4 regions of the Neptuniibacter marinus genome follow, and region 3 is predicted to be linked to each of the others. Evidence: predicted binding sites of a transcription regulator. Region 3 holds the regulator's gene; each other region holds the start of a gene.
What was found. Region 3 encodes sigma-54, which starts transcription at its own class of promoters, with help from an activator protein. Its sites were predicted from a motif close to TGGCACNNNNNTTGCTNT; they were not measured.

Region 1 (4,375 bases), 270 kb from region 3:
TTGGCACCAAAGCGTTCTGGAGCCTGTTGGTCATGGCGAGTTTTATCAAACACCCATAAGCGGCTCCCTAGCTCAAACCCTTCACTTAGGTCATGAGTAATCATAAAAACAGTTAGTTTCTGCTCCTCCCACAAACTATGGGTAAGCTTGTGCATATCTTTACGAATACCTGGATCTAGAGCGCCAAAAGGCTCATCAAGTAATAAAATTCTTGGTTTACGAATTAACGCTTGAGCTATAGCTAAACGCTGCTGCATCCCACCTGATAGTTCACTAGGGTATTTATCTGCGGCGGGCCCTAAACCTACTTTTTCTAAAATATCCAGCGCTTCCGCTTTTGCAGCACGGCGCGCCGAACCAAATAAGCGACCGAGTAAGCGACTACTCAGAGAGCTTTCGCTAAACTCTTGGCCTAACATCACATTTTCCAACGCCGTCATATGGGGAAAGACGGAGTATTTCTGAAAGACAATGCCACGTTCGACACTCGGTTCAGGATCTAAAGGTTCGCCATCCAGTAGAATCTCGCCTTGGCTCGGTTGTTCAATGCCTAATAGCAGGTTTAGAAAGGTTGTTTTCCCACACCCTGAGGCTCCGACAATACTGACAAATTCGCCTGCTTGAACACTAAGGTTTACGCGCTCTAACACAACGTTATCGCCGTACTCTTTCCACAGATTATTGATCTGTATAATGGGGGGCTCAGTTTTAGTCATTGCGAGCTCCTTGCGCTGAGTGGTACCAAGGGAAAGCTAATATAGAGATGCGTTTTAAAGACCAATCCATCGCAAACGCCAGTGTTGTGATCCAAAAGACATAAGGCAAAATCACATCCATGGCGAGGTAACGACGCACTAAGAAGATCCGATAACCTAACCCTTCTGTCGCCGCAATCGCTTCAGCAGCAATGAGGAAGAGCCACGCACTCCCTAAGGTCAGACGTACCGCATCAATTAAGCGCGGCATCGTCTGTGGTAAAACCACACGCAGAATAATCTGCCAGCTATTGCCACCTAAGGTTTGCGCTTTAATCAACTGTTCTGATGGCAGCGCATCGGTACGTAACTGAATATCTCGAATAATCACCGGCGTTATGCCAATCACAATCAGCACAACTTTAGAGAGTTCACCTAAACCAAAGGTGATAAAGAGGATCGGCAAAATAGCCATCGGTGGGATAAGCGATAATGCAGTCACTAAGGGTGATAAAGGTGATCGAACATAAGGGATCATGCCGTTAAAGACACCAATCACTAGCCCGATCATTGCGCTTAATCCAACAGCGATGCCTAACCGTTGCAAACTGGCAAAGGTATCTTGCCACAACAGATATTCACCTGTTCGTTTACTAGGCTCAAAGCCCATACGAACAATGGCATCGGCAAAACTACCCAGTGAGGGCAGTAATTTATCACTTGGGTTTTCAGCCAATCGAGCATCGGATGTCACAAGGTATATGACAAACAAAACAATGAAAGGCAGCAACCCAAGCATCAACCGCGAGTAGCGGCTAGGTTGACGGTTTATAAGACGTGTCATTCTAGGCTCCAGTTCTCTGTTGGACTAAGCAATAAGTGTATTAAGAGATTACAGAGAACCGTCGGCAGCCATTTTCATGTACGTTGGGTTAAAACGTAGTTTGATATTAGCGGCATTACCGTAAACACCTGCGGGTGTTTCAATACCGATAAACTTCGCATCTGGCGCACCTTCACCTAACAGACCGTGATCAAATGAGAATTCACTCACTTTCTGCATCGTTTTAGTCAGGCTATCGCTGTTTGTGAACTCAACAGCAGAGGCGGCGGTGTAGAACATGTTTGTAGAAGCAAGCTGCGCTTCATAACCCGCAAGGTCAGTACCTGAGGCTTCAGCCATAAAGCTTTTCGCTTTAATGGAATTTTCATCCTTTGCAGCGATTGTGGCCATGATCTCATACCAAGCACCGACTAAGGCTTTACCCAGTTTAGGGTTCGCTTCAAGGGTTTCAGTATTTACAACCATCAGGTCAATAATTTCACCTGGGATCATAGAGGAATCAAATACTTTGCTTGCATTCGGCATAGCCGTTATTTCACTTAGCAAAGGGTTCCAAGTGGTAACTGCTGTCACATCGTCAGCACTAAAAGCAGCAACAAGATCGGCATCAGAGGTATTAACCACTTTAACGTCTTGCTCTGTCATGCCAACAGTTTCAAGGCCGCGTGCTAGCAGATAATGGGAAACACTTAACTCAACTAGGTTAACTTGCTGGCCTTTAATATCTGCCAATGTTTTAGCGTCTTTAAGTACAACACCATCGTTACCGTTTGAGAAATCACCGACGATGAGTGCAGTTGAATCAACACCACTCGCTGCAGGAATAGTTAATGCATCCATGTTAGTCATTACAGTGGCATCAAACTGGCCTGCCGTGAATTGGTTAATAGACTCCACATAGTCATTGACCTGAACAACGTCGATTTTAATGCCGTATTTATCAGCCCACTTATCCACGATCCCTGTCGCTGCGCCATAATCCCATGGCATCCAACCAACGTAGATCGTCCAAGCGACTTTAAATTCGCTTTTTTCTTCAGCTTGAAGAGTTGAGGAAAAACTTAGTAGAAGGGAGAACACTGAAGCGCACATCAACAGCGTTCGCATGAAAGATCGAATGGTATTCATCATAACTTCACCTTTGTAGTTTCACGAAAATTAAGCACAAGAGACATCACCTATAGGTTTTGTTCTCCCGGGCTTTTATCCCTCCGTGTGACCTCAGGTGAGGTTGGTAACTCTCGGTCCAGTCACTACATCTTTGTAGCCGGAACCCTAGATACCCATTTGATCAAATTGTCATAAGCGGTGTTAACTCGCGTACACATCCACCTAAGTATGCTCTTGTGCATATTGCTTTATACAAAAGCAAAATAAGGGCCAAACAAACTAAATTCTTTAAAAACAGAAAGTTAAAAATATAAAATCGACTCAAAGAACGCTCAATCTGCCCCAAAAGAAAACATAAATAGCATCCGCGCCCCAAAAAACGGCAAATTACCCTTACAAACTCACCTGTACTGAGCGGCAAGCAGCTAAAAAACTCGGACGATATAGGGTGAATGGAGTTTGACTAGGGATTAAGAGAGAAACGATAGGGTTTGCTGGGGTAAAGCTTACAAAAAAGTTAAGTGATCTTGCCCTCGGTCGTTGCTAATAGAATGTTATTTAGTGCTATTAATTAACTAATATTAGAGGCTTGTTGTAGTTGATTTCGCCCCATCCTCTTCGCACGATATAAAGCAATATCCGCTTCACGAAGCAAGCTATCAGCCCCGTGCTCTATTATCGGAATCATAGTGGCGGCACCTACACTGACCGTCACTACATGACTTGCTGATGAATGAGCATGCTCAATCGTCATATCCTGCACAGCACAACGAACCTTCTCACCAATAAGTGCAGCGCCTTTATAATCGGTATCCGGAAGAATAAGCATAAACTCCTCTCCACCGTAACGAGCAATCAGGTCTGCGGGCCTCAGGAGTTGGGACTGCACCATTTTTGCCACCGCGATTAAACAATCATCCCCGCCTTGATGTCCGTAGTTATCATTGAAGGCCTTAAAATGATCAACATCAAGCATAATAATCGTGAGTGGGTGTGCTTCTTTGCGTAAACGCTCCCAAACTTCAGCTAGATAAGCATCACCTCTGCGTCTATTGGCTACCCCCGTCAAACCATCCCGATCAGCTAGCCCTTGTAGCTCTTGATTGACTTGTTCTAAACGAGCCGTTCGTTCAGCGACTTTATCCTCCAGCGTTTTAGAGTGTTCCTGCACTTGCTCATAGAGGCGTGCATTCTCAATAGCCACAGATGCTTGAGCAGCTAAAAGACGAATAACCTCAACACGATCATATCTAAAAGCGCCGCTTGCAAGATTATTTTCCATATAAAGCACAGCCTCAAAGCGCTCTCTTTGAATAGGTACACACAACACCGATAAAGGCTTAAATGCCTGTATATATGGATCATGGATAAAACATCCATCGTCTAGCGCATTATGAAGTACGATCGCAGAGCCATTGTGAAATACTTGGCTTAGCAAAGTGACAGGTAAAGGTATTTTCTCACCAGCAACCGTTGGAATAAGTGAATGATTTGCTAATCCCTCTGCCGACAAATGATCTGGCAGTTTTACCGCTTCCACCACTAATTCCCCCTCGTGCTTAACCACGAGGCAGCCCCATTGAGCACCTGCATTTTCTAGTAAAATGCTCATACTGGTTTTGAGTAATCGGTCTAATAAAATTTCGCCAGATATGTCACGAGACGCTTTCATAACTGAGGCTAAATCAAGATCTGTCATCTCCTGCTTGGTCGTTGACAGATAAGC
Region 2 (4,375 bases), 1.4 Mb from region 3:
TCGGGCCAATAAACATGCCTGAGAATACGTAAGATAGGCCTGGATGATGCTGCCAATAGGTGATAATACTACGTAATAAATCAGGTCTACGGAGTAGGGGACTATCGGCAGGGGTATTACCGCCAATGGTAATGTGATTACCGCCGCCGGTGCCAGTATGACGACCATCAAGCATGAATTTTTCTGTACCTAAGCGACATTCATGGGCGGCTTGGTAAAGGCGACTGGTATTGTCAACTAACTCTTCCCAGCTATAAGCGGGGTGAATATTAACCTCAATAACACCAGGGTCTGGCGTAACCAATAGCTTTTTCAAACGGTGATCTTTCGGTGGCTCGTAGCCTTCAAGCACAACGGGTATACCTAGTTCCTTCGCTGTTTTTTCGATGCTCGAGATAAGTAAAATATAGTGTTCTAGGTATGAAACAGGTGGCATAAAAAGATAAAGCTTACCGTCACGAGGCTCGATACTTAAAGCCGTTCTAATCACTTCTGTTTGTGAGGTTTGGCTTAATGCGGTTGGGCGTTCAGGCGCAATTTGCTCAACAATTTCTGCATGACCATCTCTTGTTGGAAGTGGTCGTACAAGTTCAAATGGATCAGATTCGGGTTGTACCTGCTGCTCTTCTTCGGTTCGATCAGGTAGGGAATCAAGCGGCAACCTGAAGCCTAAAGGAGAATCGCCTGGTATCAAAATAATCTGGTCGCGACGCATGGGCCAAAGGCTTGAGCGCCAACCAGAATTAAAATAATCCCAAGCTAGGGGCAAAATAAAGCCTGTTGCTGTACTTAACCCCCGTTGCATCAGCTGGGCGATACGTTTACGTTCTAAATCGCCGTCAAAATCGCCTTTGATAGGATCTATATTGTCCGGTAAGTTCTGTTCTTTCCAAAGATAGTAAATAGCGTCTTCATAAGCGGGCTGCATAAACTTATCTTCTAGCTTCAAATTACTAGAAAGGTGCTTAAAAAATTGCTTGGCGGTATCTATATTATGACCGTAATCTTTATCTACCCGTGCGAGTAGGGAAGGGTCATGCCATAAGGGTTCGCCATCTTCTCGCCAGAAACAACCCAGTGCCCAGCGAGGGATCTCTTCGCCGGGATACCATTTTCCTTGTCCATAATGTAACAAGCCACCGGGCGCGTATTCCTCGCGTAAACGTAATAAAAGGTTTTTGGCTAAGCTAAGTTTGTCATCACCTAATGCTTCGGTATTCCACTGCGGCGATTCCATATCGTCAACTGAGACAAAGGTAGGTTCGCCACCCATGGTTAAGCGGACATCTTGTTCATTTAGCTGTTCGTCCACAGTGTGGCCGAGCTGCATAATATCTTGCCACTGCCCATCGCTGTAAGGTTTTGTGACGCGCGGGTCTTCAACAATACGGGTGACTGAGTTTTCAAATTCGAACTCTACTTCACATTTGCTAGTAGCGCCGGTAACGGGGGCGGCTGAAACAGGGTCCGGTGTGCAGGCAAGTGGAATATGGCCTTCACCTGCGAATAAGCCAGAAGTTGGATCTAGGCCTATCCAACCTGCGCCGGGTATATAAACTTCACACCATGCATGAAGATCGGTGAAATCTTCTTCAGCACCAGCAGGGCCGTCAAGTGGCTTAACATCAGGTTTGAGTTGGACAAGGTAACCGGATGTAAATCGTGCGGCTAATCCTATTTTACGTAACACTTGTACCATTAGCCATGCGGTATCACGGCAAGAACCTTTCTTTTTCGTTAAGGTTTCTTCGCAGGTTTGAACGCCGGGCTCCATGCGGATACCGTAATCAATCTCTTTTTCTAGACTTTGATTAAGTGCAACAAGGAAGTCATTGGTGGGAGTAGGTTCTAGACTTATTTTTTTAACCCATTTATCTAATAATGGGCTTTCTTCTGTACATTCTCGGTAAGGCTTCAGCTCTTTTTTAAGTTGCTTGTCATACTTAAAAGGGAATTTTTCTGCATATTCTTCAACAAAGAAATCAAACGGATTGATCACTGTCATGTCGGCGATGACTTCAACTTCAATGCTAAACTCATCGGCTTTTTCTGGGAAGACTAAACGTGCTTGGTAGTTCCCAAAAGGGTCTTGTTGCCAGTTTAAAAAGTGGCCTTCAGGTTCAACTTTAAGCGAATAACCATGAATATGGGTACGGGAATGCGGGGCTGGCCGCAGACGTAGAACATGGGGGAATAGGTTTACTCTACGATCAAATTTATATTTGGTTTTATGATTTAAAGCTACCCGAATTGCCATTCCTTAATGCTCCTAAACTGAACGTACATTACTAAGTCATTATATTGGCAGGCAAATATGAAAGTAACGTTGCCATATCATCTGACTTTATGGTTTTTACTAATGAAGCCTTTTTATAACAGGGGCTTTTTTTAATGAGGTCTTTAGTACGAGTCAAAAAAAGACTATGTCTCAATGTTGTATCGTTAGTGAATTTATAAAGCAAAAACTAAGCCAGTTGCATTTATAAGGCTTATAAACATCAGTATAGAATATAAAAGCCTGAGCGGTTATATATTACTTGCTTATGAGGGGGTAAGAGTCAGTCAAGCTTTTCTTAATGGGCTAAAAATGGTTAAACACTGATAAATATCGATGTTTAACCTATGCTTATAATGGAATTTAAGGCTGTTTATTCATCTGCATAGTTGATAATTGAAAGCAGTTGAATTGGGACCTCTACGAGTTTCTCTGGTCCGTGTGGTATCTCTGCGTCAAAGGTTAAGCTATCTCCAGCTTCCATCTCATATAGATGGTTACCGTGACGGTAGACTAATTTCCCGCTCACTAGATAGATAAACTCTTCACCAGGATGGGAAAATGTTGGGAACACCTCTGAAAGGTCATCCATGGTTATCATAAAAGGTTCAAATGAGGTTTTTCCGCCCCTTTTATAGGTTAACAGTTGGTAAGTGTGTCCCTTTTCTGTTCCACGTCTGACGACCTCTAAACCGGATCCAGCCTTAGTAAATTGTGCACCACCTTCGGGTCTATCGAAATCATTAAACAGTTTCGAGATGGAAAGTCCTATAGCTGAACATAACTTATTTAAGGTTTCTAGGCTGGTTGATACTTGTGCATTTTCAATCTTACTGACCATTCCCTGACTAATGCCAGATATTCTAGCGACATCAACTAGTTTGAGACCCTCATCTAAACGCGCCTTCTTTACTTTCATGCCTATATATTGATCTAGATCGAATTGATGGCCCTTAGTATTTGTCATAAATATTGCTCCATTCTAGTGCTGTACGCTACATAAGTGGGCGTTTTTGTTAGGGGTGTTTTTTTTAATTTTAGGCACTTTATATTCCCATAAGTAAATATTTTTTACTAGATCCTTATAATTCAACAACTTATCCCAAAAGGAAATAAATATTCCTAAAGGGAAATTCATTGGCACGCATCGTGCTTTCCTATTAGGTAAGTAAATTTACTGAAAAGAATATTTCTATTGGTGAATGCATCTATAAAATGTTAGAGATTAAGCGGAGTGCTAAATAATGTCTTTAGATATTGATAAGTTTATTAGTGAAAATGAGATCAAATATATCCTCGCTCAGTTCGTCGATATTCATGGCGTAGCCAAGACCAAATCGGTGCCTGCCCACTGTCTGATGGATGTTGTTAATAAAGGTGCAGGCTTTGCCGGTTTTGCGGTATGGGGCTTAGGTATGGAGCCTCATGGGCCTGACTTTATGGCGCGAGGTGATCTCGATACGCTCTCTATTGTTCCTTGGCAACCAGGCTATGCACGTCTTGTATGTGATGGTTATGTTAATGATGAACCTTATATCTATGACAGTCGTGTTGTACTTAAGCGACAGATACAGTTATTGACTGATAAAGGTTGGACCTTGAATACAGGGCTTGAGCCAGAGTTCTCTTTGTTTAAGCGTGATGAAAGCGGCAACCTTCAGACGGTTGATGATACTGATGTACTGGATAAGCCTTGTTATGACTATAAAGGTTTATCCCGTTCCCGTGAGTTTTTGGAAACCTTAGTGGAATCCTTACAAAAGGTTGATTTTGATGTTTATCAAATCGATCACGAAGATGCGAATGGTCAATTTGAAATCAATTATACCTACGGCGACGCACTTGAATCCGCCGACCGCTTCACATTTGTGCGTATGGCAGCAGGCGAGATTGCAAACGACCTTGGAATGATCTGCTCATTTATGCCTAAGCCTGCGTCTGATCGTACAGGTAACGGTATGCATTTCCATCTTTCTATTACCGATGATGAGGGTAAAAACCTTTTCAACGATGATAGCGATGTAAATGGTATGGGCTTGTCGAAAATGGCTTATCACTTTACCGCCGGACTACTTCATCATGCTAAAGCATTGTGTGCGA
Region 3 (4,375 bases):
GTCTACATCTAAGGGGACGCCATGTTTAAAACCAAACGATTCGAATTGGACCGATAATGTTTGGGCTTTGCGATTGGCAACCCGCAGTTTGACTGTATCTCGAAGTTCATACAGGGATAGGCGCGTAGTATCTATTCGAATATCGGCTAGGCTTGCGATAGGCTCTAAAAGCTTTAGCTCTGACTTAATTGATTGTTGTAGATTCTTATGGGTATCTGAAAGGGGGTGCTTACGTCGGGTTGAACTATAGCGTTTGAGGAGGGTTGCTTCCGATGAATCTAAAAAAATAACTTCATATTCAGCCCAATGATCTTGGCGAAGTTGATTTAAGATATCTGGAAATTTGGCTAAGTTACTGAGCAAATTACGCGCATCAATACTGACTGCTATCTGTTCAGGGTGACTAGGATCACTACTCATTTGTTGGACAAGGTCGGGTAGCAAAAGAGCTGGTAAATTGTCTATACAGTAAAAACCAATATCTTCTAAAGCTTGTAATGCTGTACTTTTTCCTGAGCCGGAACGACCACTAATCACAACAAGCTTCATTTTAACTCCTAGGCAGCACTCAATTCACATAATGTCTCATATAGAGAATGGCTGTCTTGGCTTTCCCTTAGTTTTGTTCTGGCTTCTTCTTGGCTAAAGAGCTCTGCAACTGAGGCTAGTGTAGCTAAGTGCTCAGATGTTGAGTCTTCAGGAACAATCAAAATAAATAGAAGGTCTACGGGTTTTCCATCAATAGCATCAAAATCTATAGGTGTGTCTAGTTTTACTAGATAGCCTTTAGCTTCAGTACATTCTGCCAGCCTGCAATGTGGAATGGCAATCCCGTCGCCTATTCCTGTGCTACCAAGCTTTTCGCGCGAATGAAGTCCATTAAAGACTGATGATGAGCTCATATCGGGATGTTGTTCCGATATTATTTCAGCAGCATTTTCCAGAATTCGCTTTTTACTACCACCCTCAAGGCCACAAAGGACGCTTGAGGGGGTTAATAGTTCATGAAGCAACATAATTTTTTGGGTACAGACCAGTTATTTGTGAGTTTTAGTTTTTTCTTTATGCTTAATGACTTGCCTATCTAGCTTGTCAGTAAGGCCGTCAATTGCAGCGTACATATCTTCGTGTTCATGTGTAGCAAAGAGCTGGGCACCTGCTAAGTGCATCTCCGCCTCAGCTTTCTGACGTTGCTTTTCTACGCTGAGTGTGACTTGCACATTGGTGATGTTATCAAAATGACGCTCAATTTTTTGTAGTTTCGAGAGCACGTAATTATTCATTGATTCAGTTAATTCTACATGGTGTCCAGTAATGTTGATCTGCATAGGTTTCTCCTATTTATTGCAGTGACATACTACTCTTGCCACTCTTTTATTAAACTAAACGTTTTCTTTCATTCGATGGTGGAATTCCCATCGCTTCACGATATTTCGCAATTGTACGTCTAGCCACTTTAAAGCCTTGTTCATCAAGAAATTGCGCAATTTTGTTGTCGCTTAATGGTTTCGCGTTGTTTTCAGCGGCAACCATTTTTTTGATAAGCGCTCTAATAGCGGTTGAGGACGCTGCACCCCCTGTTGCTGTACTTACATGACTCGAGAAGAAGTATTTTAGTTCAAATATTCCACGGTGTGTGTGCATGAACTTTTGTGTAGTCACTCGAGATATAGTGGACTCATGCATTTCCACTGCTTCAGCAATGTCATGAAGCACCATTGGCTTCATGCCTTCTTCGCCATGTTCAAGAAAGCCGATTTGTCGTTTTACTATCTCGTTAGACACTCTTAATAGGGTTTCGTTGCGGCTTTGTAAACTTTTAATAAACCATCGAGCTTCTTGTAGGTGGTTTTTTAGGTAGGTGTTATCAGAGCTATTATCGGCCCGTTTCACTAAACCTGCGTAACCTGAGTTGATACGTAGCTTAGGGGATACTTCCGGGTTGAGGTGGACGCGCCACTCTCCCTGTTGCTTGGTCACAAGCACATCGGGAATAACATATTCTGCTGCACTGCTACTGATTGAAGCGCCTGGTTTAGGATTGAGCCCTTGTATCAGTTGGATGACCTGCTGCAGTTGAGGCTCTTTTAAGCGTGTTTTTCTCATCAATTGACGATAATCGTGCGCGCCGAGTAGTTTTATATATTGTTGTGCAACTTTGATCGCTTCATTTTTCCAGAGTGTCTCAGGCGGTAGCTGTTGGAGCTGTATGCTTAAGCACTCGCTGAGGTCACGGCAGGCAATACCTGCTGGATCAAACTGCTGTATGCGGTGAAGAACGGCTTCAATTTCATCCAGCTCTACTTCTTCAAACTGCTCACCTGTTTGCGCATGGAAGTGATCTAAAATTTCATCTAGGGTGATGGTTAAATAACCATCAGGATTGATGCCATCAATAATGTTTGTTGCAATAAGACGATCAATATCACTCATTGGCGTAAGATTTAATTGCCAATGAAGGTGGTCTTGCAGTGTTTCTTCTGCAGTATCATTAGATTCAAAGGAATCAAAATCTTCCTTGCTTTGGCTTAGATTAGGGCCAGATGATTGGAATGTGTCTTCCCAGTTACTATCGGTTGATAGTTCTTCTGGTATTTTCTCATTCCAGTTATCTTCAGTTGTAATGTTATCGTCAAGATCGGCTTCAGCTGTCGCGGTGGCTGTAGCTTCAGGTTCTGTCTCTGGTGCCTGTGAATTGCTCTCTTGAGTCTCGGAAGCCGAGGCGTGCTCGTCTTCAGAGACATCAAGCATAGGATTGCTCTCTAATGCTTCTTGAATCTCTTGCTGAAGATCAAGCGTAGACAACTGCAGTAAGCGAATTGCTTGCTGTAGCTGTGGGGTCATTGTGAGCTGTTGCCCAATTTTTAGATGAAGCGCTTGTTTCATAATACTAAGGGACAAACTCCTGAAACTACATAATTCATTTATAGCTAAGTATATGCTTAAAGTGTGAACTGGTCGCCCAGATAAGCATTTCTTACTGCTTCGTTTGCCATAATATCGGCTGGTGAGCCGTTAGCAAGGATTGTACCTTCACTAACAATATAAGCTGTTTCGCATATATCTAAGGTTTCTCTCACATTATGATCAGTAATTAATATACCAATGCCCCTTGATTGAAGATGGCGAATGGTCTGCTTTATATCATTCACTGAGATAGGGTCAACACCTGCAAAAGGTTCATCTAATAGAATAAATTCGGGTTCGGTTGCTAATGCCCGTGCAATTTCTACACGTCTACGTTCTCCACCAGAAAGACTCATGCCCATACTGTCTTTTATGTGTGTGATATGGAATTCTTCAAGCAACTCTTCCATTTTTAACTGGGCAGCGTGTTTATCTAAGTCTTTTCTTGTTTCTAAAATCGCAAGTAGATTGTCCTTCACAGACAGTTTTCTAAATATAGATGCTTCTTGGGGAAGGTAGCCAATACCTTGTTGAGCACGGCCGTGCATAGGTAGTGCGCTAATGTCTTGTCCTTTGATTTTAACGGCGCCATTATCGGCCTGCACAAGACCAACAATCATGTAAAAACAGGTCGTTTTTCCTGCACCGTTGGGGCCTAGAAGGCCAACGATCTCACCATTTTTGATCTCTAGTGAAACGTCCTTGACAACTTCCCTGCCTTTGTAACGCTTGGCAAGATTTTTGGCCTCTAATAAGCTCATAGGGTTAGTTGGCCTTATTTTTCTTTTTAGGTTGAATAACCATATTTACACGTCCCGGTTCACCAGTTTCGTCTTTGCTTGCACCACCGAATGCGTTCACAATCGACTTGTCTAGATCATAAACGATCTTGTTTCCAGTAAAAGTGTCTTCTGCTTGGACAACCTTGGCCTCTTCGGTAATAGTGAGTTTTTGATCATCTACCTGATAAAGTAAGTGCTTGCCCCAAGCGTCGCTGTATGGGTCGCCTTTCCTAGGAAGTTGTCTGAAATGTGCAGGACTTCCTTTGGTAATGAGTTTTTCAACTCCATCTTCACCACGATACATATCAACGTGCTCTCCTTCAATGAGGAGTGATCCTTGTTTAATAATGACGTTGCCTTTGTAAGTGGTGATGCCTGTTTTGTCATCAATTTGCGCAGTATCTGCCGTAATGTAAATCGGCTGTTCTTGGTCGTCAGGAAGGGCATAAGCATTCGACACTGCAAAAGCCAAAAAAATGAAGGCTAGATTATAGAGCTTATTTAGCATTGTCATGGGTCCCTTCTACCCTGGAGTGTAAGTTAAGAACTCGATTATTGAAGTCAATATCCATACCTACGCCTTCAAGTATGCTTTGTTGTGATGTGATCTTAACGGGCTCATCAGTTTCTGCATAATCTTTATCAGGATAGATTGTAAGTTGCTCAGTGTTAAGTATGGTTGCTGA
Region 4 (4,375 bases), 1.4 Mb from region 3:
CTCTTCATATCGTTTATAGGGGTTTGGGTGTACCGCTTTCTTAAGTGTTTCATCGATCCAAGCGGGTGTCTCTCTATCCTCGTCTAAGACCGAGTTGTAATTAAGCTTCTTTTGCGCAGCGGGAGTGCGGGATTTAGAAACTTGAGTGCCGTAAGGAAAACGATTAGATAGCATGTGATAGGTTAAGACGCCTAGTGAATAGAGATCTGAGCGGCTAGTACCTATGTCGCCCAAAAAGTACTCGGGGGCTGTATAAAGTGCTGTGCCTAGTATTTCGCACTGTTCTTGAATTGAGGAAGATTCTACAATACCGGCTATTCTAACTGAGCCAAAGTCAATGATTTTTACCGTGCCGGATGTATCGATCATAATGTTATCGGGCTTTATATCCTGATGAAGAATATCCATTCTATGCAGAGCCCGTAACCCTTTTGCAACTTGCTCTATAATGGCCCGGACAGCTTCAATACTTGGCTTAGGGTTATCAATCATCCACTGCTTTAATGTCTGGCCTTCTATATATTCAGTCGTGGTGTAGAGGAAGTTCCTTTTTCTTGTTTGCTTGCCTGCTTTTAGTACATGGGCGCTATTGATACGGCGAGCGATCCATTCTTCCATTAAAAAACGCTCAAGGTAATCAGGATCACCTCGTAGGTCTATCGATGGGATTTTCAGAATAACGTGTTCATTAGTTTCATCATCTACCGCAAGGTAAACATGACTGCGGCTGGTTGCGTGTATTTCGCGAATAATCTTATACCCATCAAACTGTTCGCGGGGCACGAGTATGGGGGGTAGGGGAAGGTCGTCAACTTGAAGTTGTATATCGTTTGCATCTTGTTGCGGTACAGAATCAATGCGGATAATTTGAATCGTTAAGTTGTCTTTACTACCGGATTCCAATGCATGTTCAACAATTTTTTTGGCTGCTTGATTTAGGTCGTTACTGTTTTCGTTTAATGCATTGTCTATGAAGATAGCGTCTACATACTCATAAACGCCATCGGTTGCTAATATGAAGATGTCGTTTGTTGCGATAGGTACGGATAAAAAATCAAGTTCTAGTTGTGGCTCAATACCGAGTGCGCGACTGAGGTAGCTTTTGTCTTGTGATATCCATAATCGATGGTCTTTAGTGAGCTGTTCTAAAGCATGCTCATGAAACTTATAGATTCTAGAATCGCCAATATGAAACAGATAAGCAGTTGTGCTTTTAATGATCATCGCGCTAAAGGTGCAAACATAACCTTTGTCTTTATCGTAGCGGAAATCGCTGTTTCTTGTTTGTGCGTAAAGCCAAGCGTTTGCTGCGGATAATACTCGCTTTCCTGATGTTTGTACGGACCAAGCATCGGATGTGCAATAGTAATCATCGAGAAAGCTTTTTATCGCTGTTTCGCTTGCTATATGACTGACTTGGCTGCTGCTGATGCCATCGGCAACGGCGCAAGCAATACCTTTAAGGTTCAACTGAGCGTTTGTCGGGATAACAAAACCGTGGAAATCTTGATTGCTCTCTTTACGGCCTTTGTCGGAATATTGCCCAATCGATACAGTAAGTTTGGCTGTCATTATTAGTACCAAAAAGCCCTTCACCTAGATGAGAGGGCTTTTGTTGTGTTATGCAGAAGTGTGCAAAACGGTCAGTCGTTTACACAGGGTGTTTAAGCGATAGCGCGTTTTTTACCTGTTCTGATATGTGTGGTGTAAAGGGTTAAACCTGTAAAGGCTAAACCACCGACTAAGTTACCAAGTGCTGTTGGGATCTCGTTCCAGATAAAGTAATCCATCACTGAGAAATCACCTCCCATAATAATACCCGATGGGAAAAGGAACATGTTGACGACGGAGTGTTCAAATCCCATGAAGAAGAACAGCATTATAGGCATCCACATTGCGAGTACTTTGCCACTTACGGAGGTTGAGATCATTGCACCTACAACACCCATCGATACCATCCAATTGCATAGCATGCCGCGAATAAAAATAGTAAACCAACCGGCTGCGCCATATTCGGCATAACCTAAAGTACGGGACTCACCTACGCTGGCAATTTTTGCACCTACTGCACCTGGGTCCGTATTAAAGCCATAGGTGAAAACGAAGGCCATCATTACCGCTACAGTTAATGCCCCTGCAAAGTTGCCAAGGAAAACTAATCCCCAGTTTCTTAAAACGCCCTGAACGGTTACACCGGGACGTTTATCGAGTAATGCTAGCGGGGTGAGGACGAAAACACCGGTAAGTAAGTCAAAACCCATAAGGTAAAGCATACAAAAGCCAACAGGGAAGAGTATTGCGCCGATTAAAAATACACCGGTTTTAACTGCAACAGTAATGGCAAATACAGCGGCTAGTGCCAATATAGCACCTGCCATATATGCGCGGATTAGAGTGTCACGTGTCGACATGTGAACTTTAGATTCACCTGCGTCCACCATCTTCGTCACAAATTCGGAGGGGAGTAAGTAAGCCATTTTTATTGCCTCATTCAATGTTTAGAATTTTTTAAAAATCGGTGGTTACAGTTCTTTAGGCGAAAAAAAAAGCGCACACTACCTTACTCTTTTAAAGAGTAGTTAGTGGACGCCATTGCCCTAGTTCACTGTAATGTTAGTTCGATAGAGAACTATCTGATTGAATTCAAAGCATAAGCTATGCCTATTTTTTTTATTATCTTTTAAAACAGTTGGTTAAGGTTGTTTTTGATTTGTTTTTATATGGATTTTAGACATGAATAAAATAATAGTTGCTAGCTAATTGTGCTTGTCTAATGATTGTGCTCTTTTATGGGGCGGTGATTAGGAGGGATATTGGGATTGATAGGTAGAGGTTGTAGCTTTATTAAGACTTGTAAGACGTAGTTTTCGTCTTACAAGTCGTTAGGAAATCTATTTTCAAGTATCCGATTAAAGCTTCACTTCATTGATTGAAGCGCAGCTATACGTTGATCTAAAGGTGGGTGACTTGCCATAAGTGCCATCAACCCGGATTTCATATGGCTGCTTATTCCGAATGCGGTGAGCTGTCCGGGCATCTGATCTGGCATATCATATTCAGCTTTTAGACGTTGCAAAGCACCGATCATGGCATGATTGCTTGATAGTCGAGCACCTGCTTCGTCAGCACGATATTCACGATATCTTGAGAACCAAGCGACAATAAATGAAGCTAAGACAGCGAAGATCATCTCAAAGATAAATACAGTTATGTAGTAACCAATACCTGTACCTGCTGGGCTGTTGTCATTACTGTTCTTTAAAAAGCTATCTACAGCGTAACCAGCAATACGGGCGAAGAACATAACAAAAGTATTAATAACCCCTTGCACTAAAGTCATGGTTACCATATCACCATTGGCAACATGGCCTATCTCATGGGCCATAACAGCCTTTACTTCTTCTCGCTGGAATTGCTGTAGTAATCCTAAGCTGACGGCAACTAAAGCATCGTTTTTATTCCAGCCGGTAGCAAATGCATTGGCTTGTTGGGCAGGGAATATGCCAACTTCAGGCATTTTAATGCCAGCTTTTTCTGAAAGTTCAGCTACTGTATCAAGTAACCATTGCTCATCAGCGTTACGGGCATGAGTTATGATCTCCGTACCCGTGGACATTTTTGCCATTTTTTTGGATAGGAAAAGGGAGATAAAAGAGCCAATAAAGCCAAATACAGCACAAAAAATGAGTAGGCTGGTTAGATTTAGGCCAGAACTTGATATGTAGTGCTCTACACCGAGTAAATTCAGTGTGATACTGGCTACAATTAATACGGCAATATTAGTGAGCAGAAAAAGGCCGATACGCATCATCTGTGTCTATGTTCCTATTATAAAAAGTTGTTACTTAGATTAGGGCGCAAGGGGAAAGTTTCAAGTGAATTAATCCTGTTTGTTTGTATAGTTTTTTCGATTGATTAGGCAAATAGAAGAACTTTCAACATAGCTGGTGTAGAGCGCAACACAGGCCTATAATGCGTGATTTTTTTGATCCTCATTATCTAGGAATCTTAATGCATACAATCTTGAGCGAAGTTAAAAAGCAGTTGTCTAATTCAGACAATGAAGCGCGTAGAATTTTTCACGGGCGTGGGCACTGCTTTGAAGGCTTTGAGCATTTGGTTATTGATTGGTTTCCTCCTTACGCGGTTGCTAGATTTTATCGTGATGTTGAGCCTGATTGGATTGAAACGTTAAGTGAGGCACTTAACGAGCTGCCGCAGATTAAGGGATTGGTGGTGCAGCAGCGCTCGCGTGGCAAAGGCGTAAACCAAGATGTGGCTTGGGGAGAGGTTCCAGAGCTAATGGAAACTCAGGAACTTGGATTGTCTTATTATGTTAAGCCGCAACGCAATCAAAACAGTGGTTTGTTTTTAG

Region 1: ACOQOE_RS13295 (putative urea ABC transporter substrate-binding protein) is a predicted target of sigma-54. The motif match lies at 2,905-2,922, and genes of this name have one in related genera.
Region 2: ACOQOE_RS07625 (DUF2126 domain-containing protein) is a predicted target of sigma-54. The motif match lies at 2,456-2,473, and genes of this name have one in related genera.
Region 4: ACOQOE_RS07810 (formate/nitrite transporter family protein) is a predicted target of sigma-54. The motif match lies at 2,646-2,663, and genes of this name have one in related genera.

What each region holds. Positions count from the first base shown of each region.
Region 1 covers NZ_OZ245004.1:2,810,293-2,814,667, forward strand. Annotated here, with positions in the region: gene ACOQOE_RS13285 (ABC transporter ATP-binding protein) at 1-716, opposite strand, end outside; gene ACOQOE_RS13290 (ABC transporter permease) at 709-1,539, opposite strand; gene ACOQOE_RS13295 (putative urea ABC transporter substrate-binding protein) at 1,588-2,670, opposite strand; guanidine-I (ykkC/yxkD leader) riboswitch at 2,730-2,829, opposite strand; gene ACOQOE_RS13300 (diguanylate cyclase) at 3,221-4,375, opposite strand, start outside.
Region 2 covers NZ_OZ245004.1:1,650,836-1,655,210, forward strand. Annotated here, with positions in the region: gene ACOQOE_RS07625 (DUF2126 domain-containing protein) at 1-2,257, opposite strand, end outside; gene ACOQOE_RS07630 (helix-turn-helix domain-containing protein) at 2,649-3,242, opposite strand; gene glnT (type III glutamate--ammonia ligase) at 3,520-4,375, shown strand, end outside.
Region 3 covers NZ_OZ245004.1:3,076,601-3,080,975, reverse strand. Annotated here, with positions in the region: gene rapZ (RNase adapter RapZ) at 1-549, opposite strand, end outside; gene ptsN (PTS IIA-like nitrogen regulatory protein PtsN) at 558-1,016, opposite strand; gene hpf (ribosome hibernation-promoting factor, HPF/YfiA family) at 1,038-1,328, opposite strand; gene ACOQOE_RS14465 (RNA polymerase factor sigma-54) at 1,378-2,886, opposite strand; gene lptB (LPS export ABC transporter ATP-binding protein) at 2,943-3,668, opposite strand; gene lptA (lipopolysaccharide transport periplasmic protein LptA) at 3,673-4,203, opposite strand; gene lptC (LPS export ABC transporter periplasmic protein LptC) at 4,187-4,375, opposite strand, start outside.
Region 4 covers NZ_OZ245004.1:1,692,762-1,697,136, forward strand. Annotated here, with positions in the region: gene ACOQOE_RS07805 (protein kinase domain-containing protein) at 1-1,572, opposite strand, end outside; gene ACOQOE_RS07810 (formate/nitrite transporter family protein) at 1,665-2,477, opposite strand; gene htpX (protease HtpX) at 2,918-3,811, opposite strand; gene ACOQOE_RS07820 (class I SAM-dependent methyltransferase) at 4,012-4,375, shown strand, end outside.